One region of the Streptomyces sp. MS06 genome, then DNA from elsewhere that is predicted to be linked to it. Evidence: riboswitches for the same ligand, from Rfam matches in the RefSeq annotation. Region 1 holds a riboswitch; each other region holds the start of a gene.
What was found. A riboswitch is a leader RNA that binds a small molecule or an ion and turns the genes downstream of it on or off. The one in region 1 is predicted to bind cyclic di-AMP.

Region 1 (5,044 bases):
AGACCACGCTCATGATGTCGGGTGCGTGGCCGCCGCCCGCTCCCTCGGTGTGGTAGGCGTGGATGCTGCGCCCGGCGATCGCGGCGAGGGTGTCGCCCACGAACCCGGCCTCGTTGAGCGTGTCGGTGTGGATGGCGACCTGGACGCCGGTCCGGTCGGCCACGGTGAGGGCGGCGTCGATGGCGGCCGGCGTCGAGCCCCAGTCCTCGTGCAGTTTCAGGCCCAGGGCGCCACCGCGGATCTGGGAGAGCATCGCCTCGTGGGAGACGGTGTTGCCCTTGCCGAGCAGGCCGATGTTGAGCGGGTGGTCCTCCATCGCCTCCAGCATCCGGGCGAGGTGCCAGGGCCCGGGGGTCACCGTGGTCGCCTTGGACCCCTCGGCCGGTCCGGTGCCGCCGCCGACCAGCGTCGTGATCCCCGAGGACAGCGCCTCGTCGGCGATCTGCGGGCAGACGAAGTGGACGTGGGCGTCGATCGCGCCGGCGGTGAGGATCCGGCCGTTCCCGGCGATCACCTCGGTCTCCGGGCCGATGACCAGGTCGGGGTGGACGCCGTCCATGGTGTCCGGGTTGCCGGCCTTGCCGATGCCGGTGATCCGTCCGTCGCGGATGCCGACGTCGGCCTTGACGATCCCCCAGTGGTCGATGACGACGGCGCCCGTCACCACCGTGTCCGGGGTGCCCTCGGCACGGGTGGCCCGGGACTGGCCCATCGACTCCCTGATGACCTTGCCGCCGCCGAACACCGCTTCGTCGCCGGCGAGTCCGGGCCCACCGGAGCGGTCCTCCTCGATCTCGACGAGCAGCTCGGTGTCGGCGAGCCGGATGCGGTCACCGGTGGTGGGGCCGAACAGGTCGGCGTACGCGGCGCGCGAGATCTCAGGCATCGAGGGCACCTCCGGTCCGGCCGCGCAGGCCGGGTACGACGCGGGCGCCGGCCAGCGGGACGAGTTCGACCTCGACGGGGATACCGGGTTCGAAGCGCACGGCGGTGCCGGCGGGAACGTTCAGCCGCCTGCCGTGGGCCGCCGCACGGTCGAACTCGAGGCCCGGGTTGGCCTCCGCGAAGTGGTAGTGGGAACCGACCTGCACGGGGCGGTCGGCGGCGTTCAGCACGAGCAGTGCCGTGACCTCGCGGCCCGCGTTGCACACGATCGGACCGTCGGCGAAGAGGATCTCTCCCGGTGTCATCGCCGCCCCCTCAGACGATCGGCTCGTGCACGGTGACGAGCTTGGTGCCGTCCGGGAAGGTGGCCTCCACCTGCACGTCGTGGACCATCTCGGCCACGCCGGGCATGACGTCGTCGCGGGTGAGCACCTTCCGCCCGGAGGACATCAGCTCGGCGACGGTCCTGCCGTCGCGGGCGCCTTCGAGGAGGTGCGAGGTGATCAGGGCGACGGCCTCGGGGTGGTTCAGTCTCAGCCCTCGGGAGCGGCGCTTCTCGGCGACGTCGGCCGCCACGTGGATCAGCAGCCTCTCCTGCTCGTGCGGGGTCAGTTGCATGTCCCACCTCACCTCCTCGCTCCGGACCGTGCGGGGTCCGGCTGCCGCAGCCACCGCGCCAGGGAATACACGTAGCACACGGACGAACCGCGCGAACCTTCGCGAACCGGATACGAAAACCCCAGGTGGCGTGGTGGGGCAGGTTAGTTCGGTGGAGTTTCAACGACGTTAAACCGAACCTTGATCACCTCATGACCGCGTCCTGGCGTGCCGCATACCGCCGCACACGGGCGAGTCGCGCGCCGACCGGGTGACGGTCCGGGACAGAAGTCGTCCTCCGGGGCGCAGGACGCCCCGTGAGGCGGAGGACGGTCCCTGGGACGGAGGACGGGCGGGCGGCAGGGCGGCGGTCCGGGGCGGGGCGACGCACGGGAGGGGGCGGCTCGCCGGCCGCGCGCCGGGACAGCTCGTCGAGGGCGGGGCGACGCGCGGGAGGGGGCGGGCACCGGTTCGGGACGACGCGGGCGTCGGTTCGGGCGGGCGGGACCACACCCTGCCGGTCGGACGGCCGCGGTGCCTCCCGGCGCGGGCGGTGCGCCGCCGCGCGTCGGCGGTTGACAACCTCCGTTCGCGCCGCCCTGTACCGGACCCCGCGACGGGTCCGGCGCGGCCCCGTTGAAACGCGCCGAACGACGGTCCCCTCATCGGCGTATCCGCACCGGTTTTTTCGGGCTCGCCGCGGTTGCGCCGCCCTCCCGGCCCGGCAACCCGCCGTACGTCTACGCCGCTGGTCCGGGGCAGGTCCGCAGGGTGGACGCCGGGTCCGGCCGGCCCGCACCCACCCCAACGGAGGAAGGGTGACCAACGACACATAGGCCAGGTTCCGTTGTGATTCTCCGGCGCCCGTGGGTGAGGATCCCTGACTGACGGCAAGCCCCCGCCACAGACGGCGGGGCGGTCCGGGCGGACGCCGAGTCCTGCCGCCGTCCGGGCGACGGGTCGACAGAAGTGGATCGGCAGGAGTGGAGGACCCGAGCACGACGGGCTGCCGGAGCGTCAGTTCCGAGCGGTCCTTGGGGTGAAGTCGCCGCCACGGCGACCGGGCAACTTCGCCAGCCCGAATCCGACAGGTCATCCTTCACAGGCGGATGACGAAGGGTTGCGCATGACTGTGCCCAATCGTGTCCCGTCCCTCATGGCCCGCGCCGGGACCGCCTCGGCCCTCACGCTCGCCGCGGTCGGCGGCTCGGTCCTGGTACCGGGCTTCGCCCCGGACGCCGCGGCCGCCACGGTGGCGACGAAGGCGCTCCACGTGGCGGCCTCCAAGAAGGGCTCGCCCTACCAGTGGGGCGCCACGGGCCCGTACCGCTTCGACTGCTCCGGTCTGACGCTGTACTCGTACAAGAAGGCGGGTAAGAAGCTGCCCCGAACGGCGGCCCAGCAGTACAACCGCACCCATCACGTTGCCGCCCGCCACCGCAGAGTCGGTGACCTGGTCTTCTTCCACTACGGCCGGAGCGTCTACCACGTCGGCATCTATGCCGGACGGGGGCGGATCTGGCATGCGCCGAAGACCGGCGACGTGGTGCGGCTGCAGAAGATCTGGACCGGCAGCGTCTGGTACGGCCGGGTCCGCTGACGGCCGCGTCGGACGACGGCCGGGTCCGCCGGCGAGCAGGCCCGGCGGCGGCCGGGCGGGGGCGGCGGCCGGGCGGGGGCGGCGGCCGGGCGGTGGCGGCGGCCGGGCGGGGGCGGCGGCCGGGCGGTGGCGGCGGCCGGGCGGGGGCGGCGGCCGGGCGGTGGCGGCGGCCGGGCGGTGGCGACCAACGAGGTGCCGTCGAGGCCGTGTCCGCCGGGCGCCGCGTCGCGGGCCCGGGTGACGCCCGTACACGGCAGTGGCCGCGTGTACCGGGTGATGGCGGTGCGGGCCCCGGGCTCCCTCCGGGCGGGCCCGGGCCGGCCCGGCCCGGGCCGGACGTGCCGGTCGCGGGCGGAGCCCCGCCGGCACCGGTGCCGGCGTGAGCCGCGCCCCGCCCAGCGGGGGCTCATGGCTCGGGCCGGTGGACCGCGGGGACCGCGTCGACCGCGGTGACGGTCCACGGCAGGGCGATGGAGACGGTCTTCCCGCCCTCCGGCGTGGGGCGCACGGTGAGGCTCCCGCCGCACTCCGCGGTCAGGCATCGGATGATCACCATCCCGCGGCCGTTGTCCTGCTGAACGGCCGCGGGGAGCCGTCTGGGGAAGCGGGGATGGCTGTCGGTGACGCCGATGCGCAGCTCCTCGTCCCGTTCCAGGGTGAGGCCCACCGTGAAGGTCGGCGACTGGCCGAAGGTGTGCTGGACGGCGTTGGTGGCCAGCTCGGAGACGATCAGCCGGATGGTGTCGGCGGTGTCCGAGTCCTCCGCCAGCCCCCACTCCGCGAGGGTGCCGGCCACGAAGGCACGGGCCGCGGGTACCGAGGCGGGATCGCTCGGCAGAGTGACGGATGCTTCCAGAAGATCTGCCATGGCGACGTCGTCCTTTTCCCGCGGGACCGCGGTCCGGCACGCGAGGCGGATGGTTCGAGTACGGTCCCGGACTGGTGCTTGGCCGCCAGACTGCCACCACAGGGGCGCTCATGGGCGGCGATCCACCAAGATGTGCATATATCTGTCGCTCGAAGCGGTGAACTCTGTTACTGCAGCACATATTTGGCAGGGCGACAGGAGTAAAGGAATACGAGGAGGAGTGGCGCGATGCAGGACGGTCCCGCGGTCCGCCGCCGGAAGCTGGGCGCCGAACTTCGCTCCCTGCGCACCGGTGCGGGTTTCACCAGCGGCGAGGCGGCTCGGCTGGTGGGCTGGCACCAGTCGAAGGTCAGCCGAATCGAGACGGGCACGAGCGGCGCGAAACCGGCCGATGTGCGGTTACTGCTGGACGCCTACGGGGTCGAGGACACCGGGATCCGCGAGCTGCTGCTGGTGCTCGCCGGTTCCCGCAACACGGTGCGGGACCACTGGTGGCACGCCTACCGCGGGGTACTGCCGCCCACCTACCGCGACTTCATCTCGCTGGAGTCGCAGGCGAGCGCGATGCGGACACTGGAGACCTCGGTGGTGCCGGGACTGCTGCAGACGCCGGAGTACGCCCGCGCGGTGACCAGGGCCGCCGTGGACGAGGTCGACGACGACCGGCTGGACGCCCTGGTCGAGGTGCGGCTGGCACGCCAGGACGTGCTGCGGTCGGACCCGCCGCTCAGGCTCAGCGCGGTGCTGGACGAGGCCGTGCTGCACCGGGAGGTGGGCGGGCCCGAGGTGATGGCCCGGCAGCGGGCGCGACTGGCAGAGGCCGCCGGCCTGCCCCAAGTACTGCTCCAGGTGCTGCCGTTCTCCGCGGGGGCGCATATCGGCATCACCGGGCCTTTCGTTATCTTCTCATTTTCGAGCACTTCCGATCTGGATGTTGTCGTTATCGACCACTTGACGAGTAGCCTCCACCTCGAACGGAAAGAAGACCTCCGGGCTTACTCGGAGGCCTTCGACTCCCTGAGGGCGCACGCCCTTTCACCCGAGGACTCGCTGGAACTCATCGCCGCGACAGGTGACGGAACGTAGGGAGGACC
Region 2 (5,044 bases), on a different contig from region 1:
GCGGCCGTGGCGGCCGGGGAACACCGGGCCGGCCCGGACACCGGGCCGGCACCCCGCCGGACACCGGGCCGGCACCTCGCCGGACGCGGGCCCCGGCGGCTGCGCGGCGGGCGGGCGGGTCAGGCGGAGGCCTCGCTCAGCCTGGCCAGGTCCTCCTCGGTGAGCTCGAGGTCGGCCACGCCCAGCAGGGCCGGCAGTTGCTCCACGGTGCGCGCGGAGGCGATCGGGGCGGCGACCGTCGGGCGGGCGGCGAGCCAGGCCAGGGCCACCGTCGGCACGGGCCTGCCGTGGGCCTCGGCCACCTCGTCGAGAGCGGTGAGGACCTTCCGGCCCCGCTCGGTCTCCAGGTGCTTCGCGGCACCGCCGGCCCGCACGCTGTCGACCGTCGTGCCGGGCCGGTACTTGCCGGTGAGGAAGCCCGAGGCGAGCGCGTAGTACGGCACCGCCGCCAGACCGGCGCGCGCGGCGACGTCCTGCAGCGCGCCCTCGTAGGTGTCCCGCGAGACCAGGTTGTAGTGCGGTTGCAGTGCGACGTAGCGGGCGAGCCCCTCGCGGTCGGAGAAGTCGAGGGACGCCTGCAGCCGTTCGGCGGAGATGTTGGAGGCGGCGATGTGGCGGACCTTGCCCGCCTTCACCAGTTCGTCCAGCGCACCGATGATCTCCTCGACCGGCACTTCGGGCTTGTCGAAGTGGGTGTAGTACAGGTCGATGTGGTCGGTGCCCAGGCGGCGCAGCGAGGCGTCCGCGGCGGCCTTGATGGTGTCCGCGTTCAGGCCCCGGTACTCGGGGTGCTGGCTGACCTTCGTCGCGATCACCAGGTCGGAGCGGTTGCCGCGGGCGGCCGCCCACCTGCCGATGACGGTCTCTGACTCGCCGCCCCGGTTGCCCTCGGCCCAGGCCGAGTAGGAGTCGGCGGTGTCGATGAAGTTGCCTCCGGCGGCCGCGTAGGCGTCCAGCACGGCGAAGGACAGGTCCTGGTCGGCGGTCCAGCCGAAGACGTTGCCGCCGAGGGCGAGCGGGAAGACCTCCAGGTCGGAACTGCCGAGTTTGCGCAGAGAAGTCATGGTGTGCGTCAACGCGGCCGGTGCGTGCGGCTATTCCGGTGCGGGGTGACCGGCCCCGCCGCCTCCCCGCGGTCCCGGGTGGGCCGCGGTCTCCGTTCCCGGGCGGTGGCGGACGCCGCGCCGGCCGGCGGTCGTCGGGCCCGGTCCCGGGGTGCGGCCGCCGGCGCGGCGGAGGCCCGGCGGACCCGACGTCGGGGGGTGCCGTCAGGACCGCCGGGGGTCAGGGGTGCGAGTGGGAAGCGGAGCGCCACCCTGAGGGACACTCCCGGTGGGGGCGGCAGGGTTCCGGGCGCGGGGAGCCCGCCGAGGTCGGGGACCCGGCGCCCGCATCGGGTCCGGGCGGGGCGCGGAACCGCCCCGGGGAACGGGAGGGAGCGCTGGTCAGGGAGTGAGGCCCTTGCCGCGCAGCCACGCCATCGGGTCGGTCGCGGTGGCCTGGCCGTTGGGGTGGACCTCCAGGTGCAGGTGGGGGCCCGTGACGTTGCCGGTGGCCCCCACCCGGCCGATGACATCACCGGTGCTGACCTTCTGGCCGACACTGACGTTGATCGACGACTGGTGGCAGAACCACAGCTCCGTGCCGTCGTCCAGGGTGAGGATCGTCCGGTAGCCGTAGGAACCGGCCCAGCCCGCCTCGGTGACGGTGCCGCTGTGCACCGCCTTGATCAGGGTGCCGGTGGGCGCGGCGAAGTCGAGGCCGGTGTGGTAGCCGGAGGACCACAGCGAGCCGGCCTCCCCGAAGGTGGAGGTGATGGTGTACGAGACGACCGGCAGCGTGTACTGGCGGGCCAGCGCGGCCAGGCGCTCGGCCTCGGCCTTCTTCGCGGCCTCCGCCTCGGCCTTCTTCTTGGCGGCGGCGGCTTCTTCGGCGGCCTTCTGCTCCGCGGCGGCGGCGGCCTTCTCGGTCTCCTCGGCGAGGGAGGCCTCGGTTGCGGCCTGTGCCTTGGCGTCGACCTGGACCTGCTGCGACTCGGCCTGGGCCATGATGCGGTTGCGCAGCGCCTCTCCGGCGTCGGCCGAGCCCTGCCGGCTGTCGGAGACGGTCATGCCGACGCCGCTGAGCGGCGCCGTGGCGGTTCCGCCCGCCGCATCCGCCTGCGAGCCACCGGCGTCGCCGGAACCGTCGGAGATGAGCGAACCGACGGAGGGCAGGTCGGGCAGCGAGATGGACACCGGCGGCTTGCCGGTCTGCGCGCTGGCCATGCCGCCCGCGCCGACGGCCGCGATGACGCCGACGCCCAGCACGGTGGAGCTGCGGGCGAGTCCGCCGCCGCGCTGCTTGACGACGCGGTGCCGACCGCGGACGGGACGGACGGACTCCTCGGTGGGGTTCCACTCCTCCCAGGGGCCTTCGTCGCTGCGGTGGTCGCCGTAGCCGAACGTCTCTGGGCCGCGCTGACTCGGCACGTACGGGGCCTCGGGGGCAAGCCGGTTGGACGCCACGCGGGCGTACTCCTTTCCTTCCGTCTCGCCTACCGGGTTAGCTGACGGGTTCGGAGCGGGAAGGTCTCCTACGCGCGCATGCCGACCGCCCTCAGACGGAGCCATGCGCCCGATTCACCCCAATACGGTGGTTCCCCGGTTCCCTGACGGGATTCGGCGCGTGAGCACGTAGCCGCCTCCTGTGACGGCTGGGACAAGCGCGCTGCGTTATCGAACGTTAATAGACGCGTAGGCGAGATTCCAAGCCGTTCGGCTTGATCATTAACATTTTCGGCCTGGACTTACAGGTCATGAACGGGCGAAAACGGGCTAGTTGACCCCGTCTCGAGAGGGGGGCGCCGAGCACCCCGAAACTGACGTTGTGTCAGTTGTTATCGGAGGGAGGTCGCCCGCTGACGTACCGTGACGACGTTCCCGACGCCTGCCCCGAGGACCGTCGCGGCGATTTCCCGGTGGCCTTTCGACGGCCTCGGCGACGCCCTCCGCGGTGACCCCTACGCCGACTTCCGCGCCGGAATCCGTGACCGACGGAAGCCACCCGGCGCCGGGGACCGCCGCACCGGAGAGGACCGCGCCGCGCGAGCGGGCTCCACACTTCCCGTCACGCAGAAAAGCCGAGGGCCGGAAACCTTTCGGCTTCCGGCCCTCGGCCTTCAGTAGCGGGGACAGGATTTGAACCTGCGACCTCTGGGTTATGAGCCCAGCGAGCTACCGAGCTGCTCCACCCCGCGTCGGCGTGCCTTCACTGTACGGCATGTGCGGCGCGAAGAGCGAATCGATTCCCCCGGGCCCCTCACCACCGCCCGGAGCCCACCCTCGCCACCGGCACCACCGGCACCACCGGCACCCCCATCCCGCACCTCCGCCATCCCGCACCTCCGTCGGCCCCGCACCGGCCCCGGCGCCACCCCGCTTCCGCCACCGGCCGGTCCCGGCGGAGCCCGCCGGGCCCCGGAGAGGCCGCGGTCCGGGCCGGCCGGGCACGAACGATCGTCCGCGGGTCTCGTACGCTCGGCGGCACCGGCGGCGAGCAGCCGGCGGCCCGCGGCCCGGAGGGAACGGCCAGGATGAAGCGGTGCGGCAGCGGCCCGAGGGCCCGGGGTGCATTCCCCCGCGCACGGGGGACGGCACGCCCGGCGGCCGCCCTGCCGCCACCGACCCGCCACCCCGCCCACACCACGCCCGCCGGCCCGCCACCCCACCGGCCCGCCGGCCCGCCGGCCCGCCGACACCCGCGGGCCCCCCGACCCGCCTGGGCCCGCACACCCGCACACCCGCCCGCACACCCGCCCGCACATCGCCCGCCCTCCGTACGCACGAGCCCCGCCCTGGAGCACCCGATGCCCCTCCCCCACGTCCTCCTCTCCGCCGCCGTCTCCCTCGACGGCTACCTGGACGACACCGGCCCCGAGCGCCTCCTGCTCTCCAGCCCGGCCGACTTCGACCGGGTCGACGAGGTGCGGGCGTCGGTGGACGCGATCCTGGTCGGGGCCGGAACCATCCGCGCCGACAACCCGCGCCTGCTGGTCAACTCTCCGGAGCGGCGTGCCGCACGCGTCGCGGCGGGCCGGCCGGAGTTCCCGCTGAAGGTCGCGGTGACCGCGTCCGGCGATCTGGATCCGGCGGCCCGCTTCTGGCACACCGGCGGTGCCAAGCTGGTCTGTACGACGGACGAGGGCGCCGAGCGGGCCCGGCGGGCCGGCCTGGCGGCGGACGTCGTGTCCCTGGGCCCGGAGCTGCGCGACTGGCGGCCCCTGCTGGAGCACCTGTACGACGAGCGCGGCGTGCGGCGTCTCATGGTCGAGGGCGGCGGCACCGTCCACACCCAGCTTCTGCAGCAGGGCCTGGCCGACGAACTGCAGCTCGTCCTGGCCCCGCTCCTCGTGGGCGACCCGGACGCCCCCCGCCTGTTCGGGCCCGGCGCCTACCAGGGCGGACGGCTGCGCCTCCTGGAGACCCGCCGCATCGAGGACGTCGTCCTGGCCCGCTACGCCCCCACGGCGCCGGGCACCGGACCGGCGGTCTCGGCCGCCGACCGCCGGTGGCTGGAGCTGGCCTGCGACCTCGCGGCGCAGTGCCCCCCGTCGGAGACCGCGTTCTCGGTGGGCGCGGTGGTCGTCGCGTCCGACGGGTCCGAACTGGCCCGCGGCCACTCCCGCGAGGGAGCGGACCCGGTGGTGCACGCGGAGGAGGCGGCCCTGGCCAAGATCTCGCCCGGCGACCCGCGGCTGGCCACCGCCACCGTCTTCAGCAGCCTGGAGCCCTGCGCCCGCCGCGCCTCCCGCCCCGCCCCGTGCGCCCGGCTGATCCTGGACGCGGGCGTCCGCCGGGTGGTGACCGCCTGGCGCGAGCCGGACACCTTCGTCGCGGGCGCCGACGGGAACGCGTTGCTGACGTCGGGCGGCGCCGTCGTCGTCGTACTGCCGGAGTACGAGCAGCGGGCCAAGGAACCGAACCGGCACCTGGTGGGGGGCTGACTCCGCCGGGGCGGCGGTCCTTCCACCGGATGGCGGCACCGGTCCCTCCGTCACCGCCTC
Region 3 (5,044 bases), on a different contig from region 1:
CGCCGCTCGCCCGGCTGGAGGGCCGTACCGCGCTCGCCACCCTGCTGACCCGCCTGCCCGACCTGCGACCGGCCGCGGATCCGGCGGATCTGCGGTGGCGCGGCGGACTCATCATGCGTGGACTGCGCACCCTGCCGGTGGAGTTCACGCCCGTCGACCGGGGGCGCACGGTGCCGTGACCCGGCGGTGGCGTCCGCCGCCGTACCGCGCCTCCCGGTCCCGGGCCCGACGGGAACACGGAACCCACACCACCGACCTGACACATGCTCACTTCTGTGATCTTCACGTGATCTGCGCGGCATTAACTTGTGACAACTGATCGTCAGCCGATACGTTCACTCGTCAGCGTGGCGCATCGCATCACCTGCCACGCCGGTCCCCGCTGTCTCGCGAAAGGCCCCTGCATGCTCACCGGGAACGGCCGTCACCGTCGCCCCCGTCAGGCTCCGGCTCTCGTCGTCGCGGCCGGAGTGACCGGTTCCGCCATCGCCATCCCGCTCCTCGGCGCCGCCGGCGCGCACGCGGCCGACGGCAGCACCTGGGACAAGGTGGCGGAGTGCGAGACCGGCGGCTCCTGGAGTGCGAACCCCGGCAGCGGCGTCTACGGGGGACTGCACCTGACCCAGGCGGACTGGGAGGCGCACGGTGGCCTGAAGTACGCGGCCCGCCCCGACCTCGCCAGCCGCTCCCAGCAGATAGCGGTCGCCGAGAAGGTGCTGGCGGACCAGGGCGTCGGCCACTGGCCGCTGTGCGGGCCGGTCTCGGGTCTCGCCCAGGACTCCGGATCGGCCGATGTCGACACCGGTGTCGCGGGTGACGCAACCTCGGGCAAAGCATCCGGATCGTCCGGATCCTCCGGATCAGCAGGTTCGGCCGGTTCGGCGGGTTCGGGAATTTCATCCGGCTCGTCCGGCTCGCACGGGCTGTCCGATTCACCGGGATCGCCGGACGGCTCCGGCGACTTCGGCGACTCGGGCGCGTCCGATGGGGCGGGGTCGGCCCCGGCCGGATCCTCGGGGGTAGCCGGTTCCTCTGCTTCGCCGGGCAGCGCTTCGTCCTCTTCCGGCACTTCGACGGGTTCGCCGGATTCGGCACCGTCCGGGGATGTTTCGTCCGCTTCGCCCTCCCTGTCGCCCTCCTCTGGTGGGGGGAGTGCGGCGGGTGACGGTTCCCCCGCCGGGGCGCCGTCGGGTGTCGCCGACCCGCAGGGTGCCGACGGGACTTCCGGGGCGACTTCCGGAGAAAGTGAGGAAACCGGCGATCCGGGCAACGAGGGGCAGAGCGCCGGTTCTTCGTACCTTGTGGACACCGGTGCGCTGGGTACCGGCCGGCATCGCGGCCCCAGGGCGAACGAGGATGCCCCCGGTGCCGGAGATGTCGCGAGTGTGCCGGATGCCAGGGGTGCCGGAACCGATGCCGCCGCCTCCGGTGGTCGGCATGCCGCGGACGGCGGTGACTCGTACACCGTCCGCGCCGGCGACACCCTGGCCTCCATCGCCGACTCCCTTGGCGTCGACGGCGGCTGGCGCGCGCTCTACGCCGCGAACAAGGACGTCGTCGGTGCCGACCCCGGCCACATCCTCCCCGGTCAGACCTTGCACGCCGACGCGTAGCCGGTTTCCGGCAGGTCGCCTGAACCGGGCAAAAACACTGGGAGTTAACGCCCCGTTCGATGTCTGATGTCCGGTTTGGCGAAACTGTGGGATGAGTCTCAGAAGCCCTGATCGTCTTTGAATTCCGGCGGATCGCGTGTCTACCGTCAGGATCGCTCGTCACCGCGAGCCCCGGCTGCCGCAACGCCGAATCCTGCCAGCGGCCGCTCGGGAACAGTCGTCGCTTCGAGCGCCGTAGGCAGGAGCGGGGGACCCAAGGTAAGTGCCGTGCCGGGCAGTCGAACCGGACCGGCTTGGGGTGAAGCCGTGCCTCCCAGGAGGGGCCGGCCGGGCAACTCACCAGGCCCGAACCCGACAGCTCACCTCGCAGGCGTCGGTGAGGGGATCCTTCCATGCTGTTTTCCGGCAAGGGCAAGCACCGTCGTCCGTCCAAGGCCAGCCGCGCCATCGCCATCGCCGGTGTCGCCGGCGCCGCCGTCGCCGCCCCGCTGATCGCGTCCGGCACCGCCTCCGCCGCCACCGCCTCCGAGTGGGACGCCGTCGCCCAGTGCGAGTCCGGCGGCAACTGGTCCATCAACACCGGTAACGGCTTCTACGGCGGCCTGCAGTTCACCGCCTCCACCTGGGCCGCCTACGGCGGTACGCAGTACGCCGCCCGCGCCGACCTCGCGAGCAAGTCGCAGCAGATCGCGATCGCCGAGAAGGTGCTCGCGGGCCAGGGCAAGGGTGCCTGGCCGGTCTGCGGCACCGGTCTGTCCGGCGCGGCCTACAACGGCGGCTCCACGCAGAGCAGCCAGAGCAGCCAGAGCAGCCAGAGCGGTCAGAGCGGTCAGAGCAGCCAGTCCACCACCCAGCGCTCCACCGGGCAGAGCACCTCCCGCTCCGCCGAGCGCCCGGCTCAGACGCACAAGACCGAGCAGAGCCACAAGACCGTCACCACCCCGACCGGCAAGAAGGTCAGGAAGGGCGACGGCGAGTACAAGGTGGTCAAGGGCGACAGCCTCAGCGCGATCGCGGCGAGCCACCACGTCAAGGGCGGCTGGCACAAGCTGTTCCAGCTCAACAAGGACATCATCGACGACGCCGACCTCATCTACCCGGGTCAGCAGCTGCACCTGAAGTAAGGTTCAGCGGCCCCGTCCCCACGGGCTCCCCGCCCCGGTGCGTGTTCCCCCGTACGCACCGGGGCGGGGTCTTTTCCTCCCCCGCCCCCTACGGCCGCCGCGCCCGCTCCCCTCCGGATCGCCGCGCAACCCCCTCTGCGGATCGCCCGGCACGCCCCCGTGCGGCCCCCGCGCCGGCCGACCCCGGTACGCGGCGCGCCCGCCCTTCCGTTGCGCACCCCGGCCAGCCCTGCGTCGCCCTTCCGTCGCGCACCCGGTCCGCCCTGCGTCGCCCTTCCACCGCGCACCCGGTCCGCCCTGCGCGGCCCCTCCGCCCCGCACCCGTTCCGCCGGGCCGTCGTTCCGAAAAGGCGCCCTCCCCTTTGTTCCGTTAGAAAACAAAGGGTACGGTCGGTCCTGTCCACGGGCCGGTCGGTCGGCTGGCCGATGGCCCTGAGACGGTTAGGCTCTAGTCGCAAGGCTCACGTGGCCCCGCACTTCCAGCGTCACATCCCAAGAAGGAGATGCTCGTGCCGTCCATCGACGTCGTCGTAGCCCGGGAAATCCTGGACTCCCGAGGCAACCCCACGGTCGAGGTCGAGGTCGGCCTCGACGACGGCAGCACGGGTCGTGCCGCCGTCCCGTCCGGTGCCTCGACGGGTGCCTTCGAGGCCATCGAGCTCCGTGACGGCGACCCCAACCGCTACCAGGGCAAGGGCGTCGAGAAGGCCGTCCTCGCCGTCATCGAGCAGATCGGCCCGGAGCTGGTCGGCTACGACGCCACCGAGCAGCGCCTCATCGACCAGGCCATGTTCGACCTGGACGCCACCGACAACAAGGGCTCGCTCGGCGCCAACGCCATCCTCGGCGTCTCCCTCGCCGTCGCCCACGCCGCCTCCGAGGCCAGCGACCTGCCGCTGTTCCGCTACCTGGGCGGCCCGAACGCGCACCTGCTGCCGGTGCCGATGATGAACATCCTGAACGGCGGCTCGCACGCCGACTCCAACGTGGACATCCAGGAGTTCATGATCGCCCCGATCGGCGCGGAGTCCTTCTCCGAGGCCCTCCGCTGGGGCGCCGAGGTCTACCACACGCTGAAGAAGGTCCTGAAGAGCAAGGGCCTGGCCACCGGCCTCGGCGACGAGGGCGGCTTCGCCCCCGACCTCGGCTCCAACCGCGAGGCCCTCGACCTCATCCTGGAGGCCGTCAAGGAGGCCGGCTACACCCCCGGCGAGCAGATCGCGCTCGCCCTGGACGTGGCCGCGTCCGAGTTCTACAAGGACGGCTCCTACTCCTTCGAGGGCAAGAGCCGCTCCGCCGCCGAGATGACCGAGTACTACGCCGAGCTGGTCGAGGCGTACCCGCTGGTCTCCATCGAGGACCCGCTGTTCGAGGACGACTGGGACGGCTGGAAGATCATCACCGAGAAGCTCGGTGAGAAGGTCCAGCTGGTCGGCGACGACCTGTTCGTCACCAACCCCGAGCGCCTGGCCCGCGGCATCGAGGAGAACTCGGCCAACGCCCTCCTCGTCAAGGTGAACCAGATCGGCTCGCTGACCGAGACCCTGGACGCCGTCGAGCTGGCCCAGCGCAACGGCTTCAAGTGCATGATGTCCCACCGCTCCGGCGAGACCGAGGACGTCACCATCGCCGACCTGGCCGTCGCCACCAACTGCGGCCAGATCAAGACCGGCGCCCCGGCCCGCTCCGAGCGCGTCGCCAAGTACAACCAGCTGCTGCGCATCGAGGAGATCCTCGACGACGCCGCGGTGTACGCCGGCCGCAGCGCCTTCCCGCGCTTCAAGGGCTGACCCGGCGAGCCGGACCGCGCTCCAGCCAGTCCTCCGTACGTCCCCGCACCCGGTCCCGTACCGTGTGCGGGGACGTACGCACGTGTGAGCACGCTCGGAGGGGAGGCGGGGACATGGCCGGGAGGGACGACCGGGACCGGTTCTCCACCACGACCAGACTGCGCCTGCTCGGCGAGCAGACGGCGGCCCGGGTCTACCGGTCCCAGACCCGCCGGCAGGCCCGCCGCTCCCGCCTCACCGGCCGCGCGGCCCTGCTCGCCCTCGTGCTGTGCTCGCTCGTCGTGGCGCTCGCCTACCCGATACGGCAGTACGTGTCCCAGCGCGCGGACATCGCCGACCTGAAGCGACAGCGGCAGCAGGCCGAGCAGCGCGTGGAGCAACTCCGCGACCTCAAGGCGCGCTGGCAGGACGACGCCTACGCCGAGCAGCAGATCCGGCGGCGGCTGCACTACGTGATGCCCGGGGAGACCGGGTACATCGTCGTCGACCGGGGCGCGGCCGAGCAGACGCACACCGA

Region 2: another riboswitch for cyclic di-AMP. It lies ahead of ACL02U_RS17845 (M23 family metallopeptidase); the one in region 1 lies ahead of ACL02U_RS18275 (C40 family peptidase).
Region 3: another riboswitch for cyclic di-AMP. It lies ahead of ACL02U_RS25280 (transglycosylase family protein); the one in region 1 lies ahead of ACL02U_RS18275 (C40 family peptidase).

The regions. Positions count from the first base shown of each region.
Region 1 covers NZ_JBJZOJ010000031.1:21,451-26,494, reverse strand. The annotation lists gene ACL02U_RS18290 (urease subunit alpha) at 1-886, opposite strand, end outside; gene ACL02U_RS18285 (urease subunit beta) at 879-1,190, opposite strand; gene ACL02U_RS18280 (urease subunit gamma) at 1,201-1,503, opposite strand; cyclic di-AMP (ydaO/yuaA leader) riboswitch at 2,402-2,605, shown strand; gene ACL02U_RS18275 (C40 family peptidase) at 2,609-3,082, shown strand; gene ACL02U_RS18270 (ATP-binding protein) at 3,489-3,950, opposite strand; gene ACL02U_RS18265 (helix-turn-helix domain-containing protein) at 4,179-5,036, shown strand.
Region 2 covers NZ_JBJZOJ010000030.1:19,234-24,277, forward strand. The annotation lists gene ACL02U_RS17840 (aldo/keto reductase) at 120-1,064, opposite strand; gene ACL02U_RS17845 (M23 family metallopeptidase) at 1,446-2,507, opposite strand; cyclic di-AMP (ydaO/yuaA leader) riboswitch at 2,519-2,676, opposite strand; tRNA gene ACL02U_RS17850 (tRNA-Met) at 3,165-3,238, opposite strand; gene ACL02U_RS17855 (dihydrofolate reductase family protein) at 3,848-4,984, shown strand.
Region 3 covers NZ_JBJZOJ010000055.1:11,711-16,754, forward strand. The annotation lists gene ACL02U_RS25270 (cytochrome P450) at 1-179, shown strand, start outside; gene ACL02U_RS25275 (transglycosylase family protein) at 471-1,613, shown strand; cyclic di-AMP (ydaO/yuaA leader) riboswitch at 1,834-2,001, shown strand; gene ACL02U_RS25280 (transglycosylase family protein) at 2,006-2,737, shown strand; gene eno (phosphopyruvate hydratase) at 3,247-4,527, shown strand; gene ACL02U_RS25290 (FtsB family cell division protein) at 4,641-5,044, shown strand, end outside.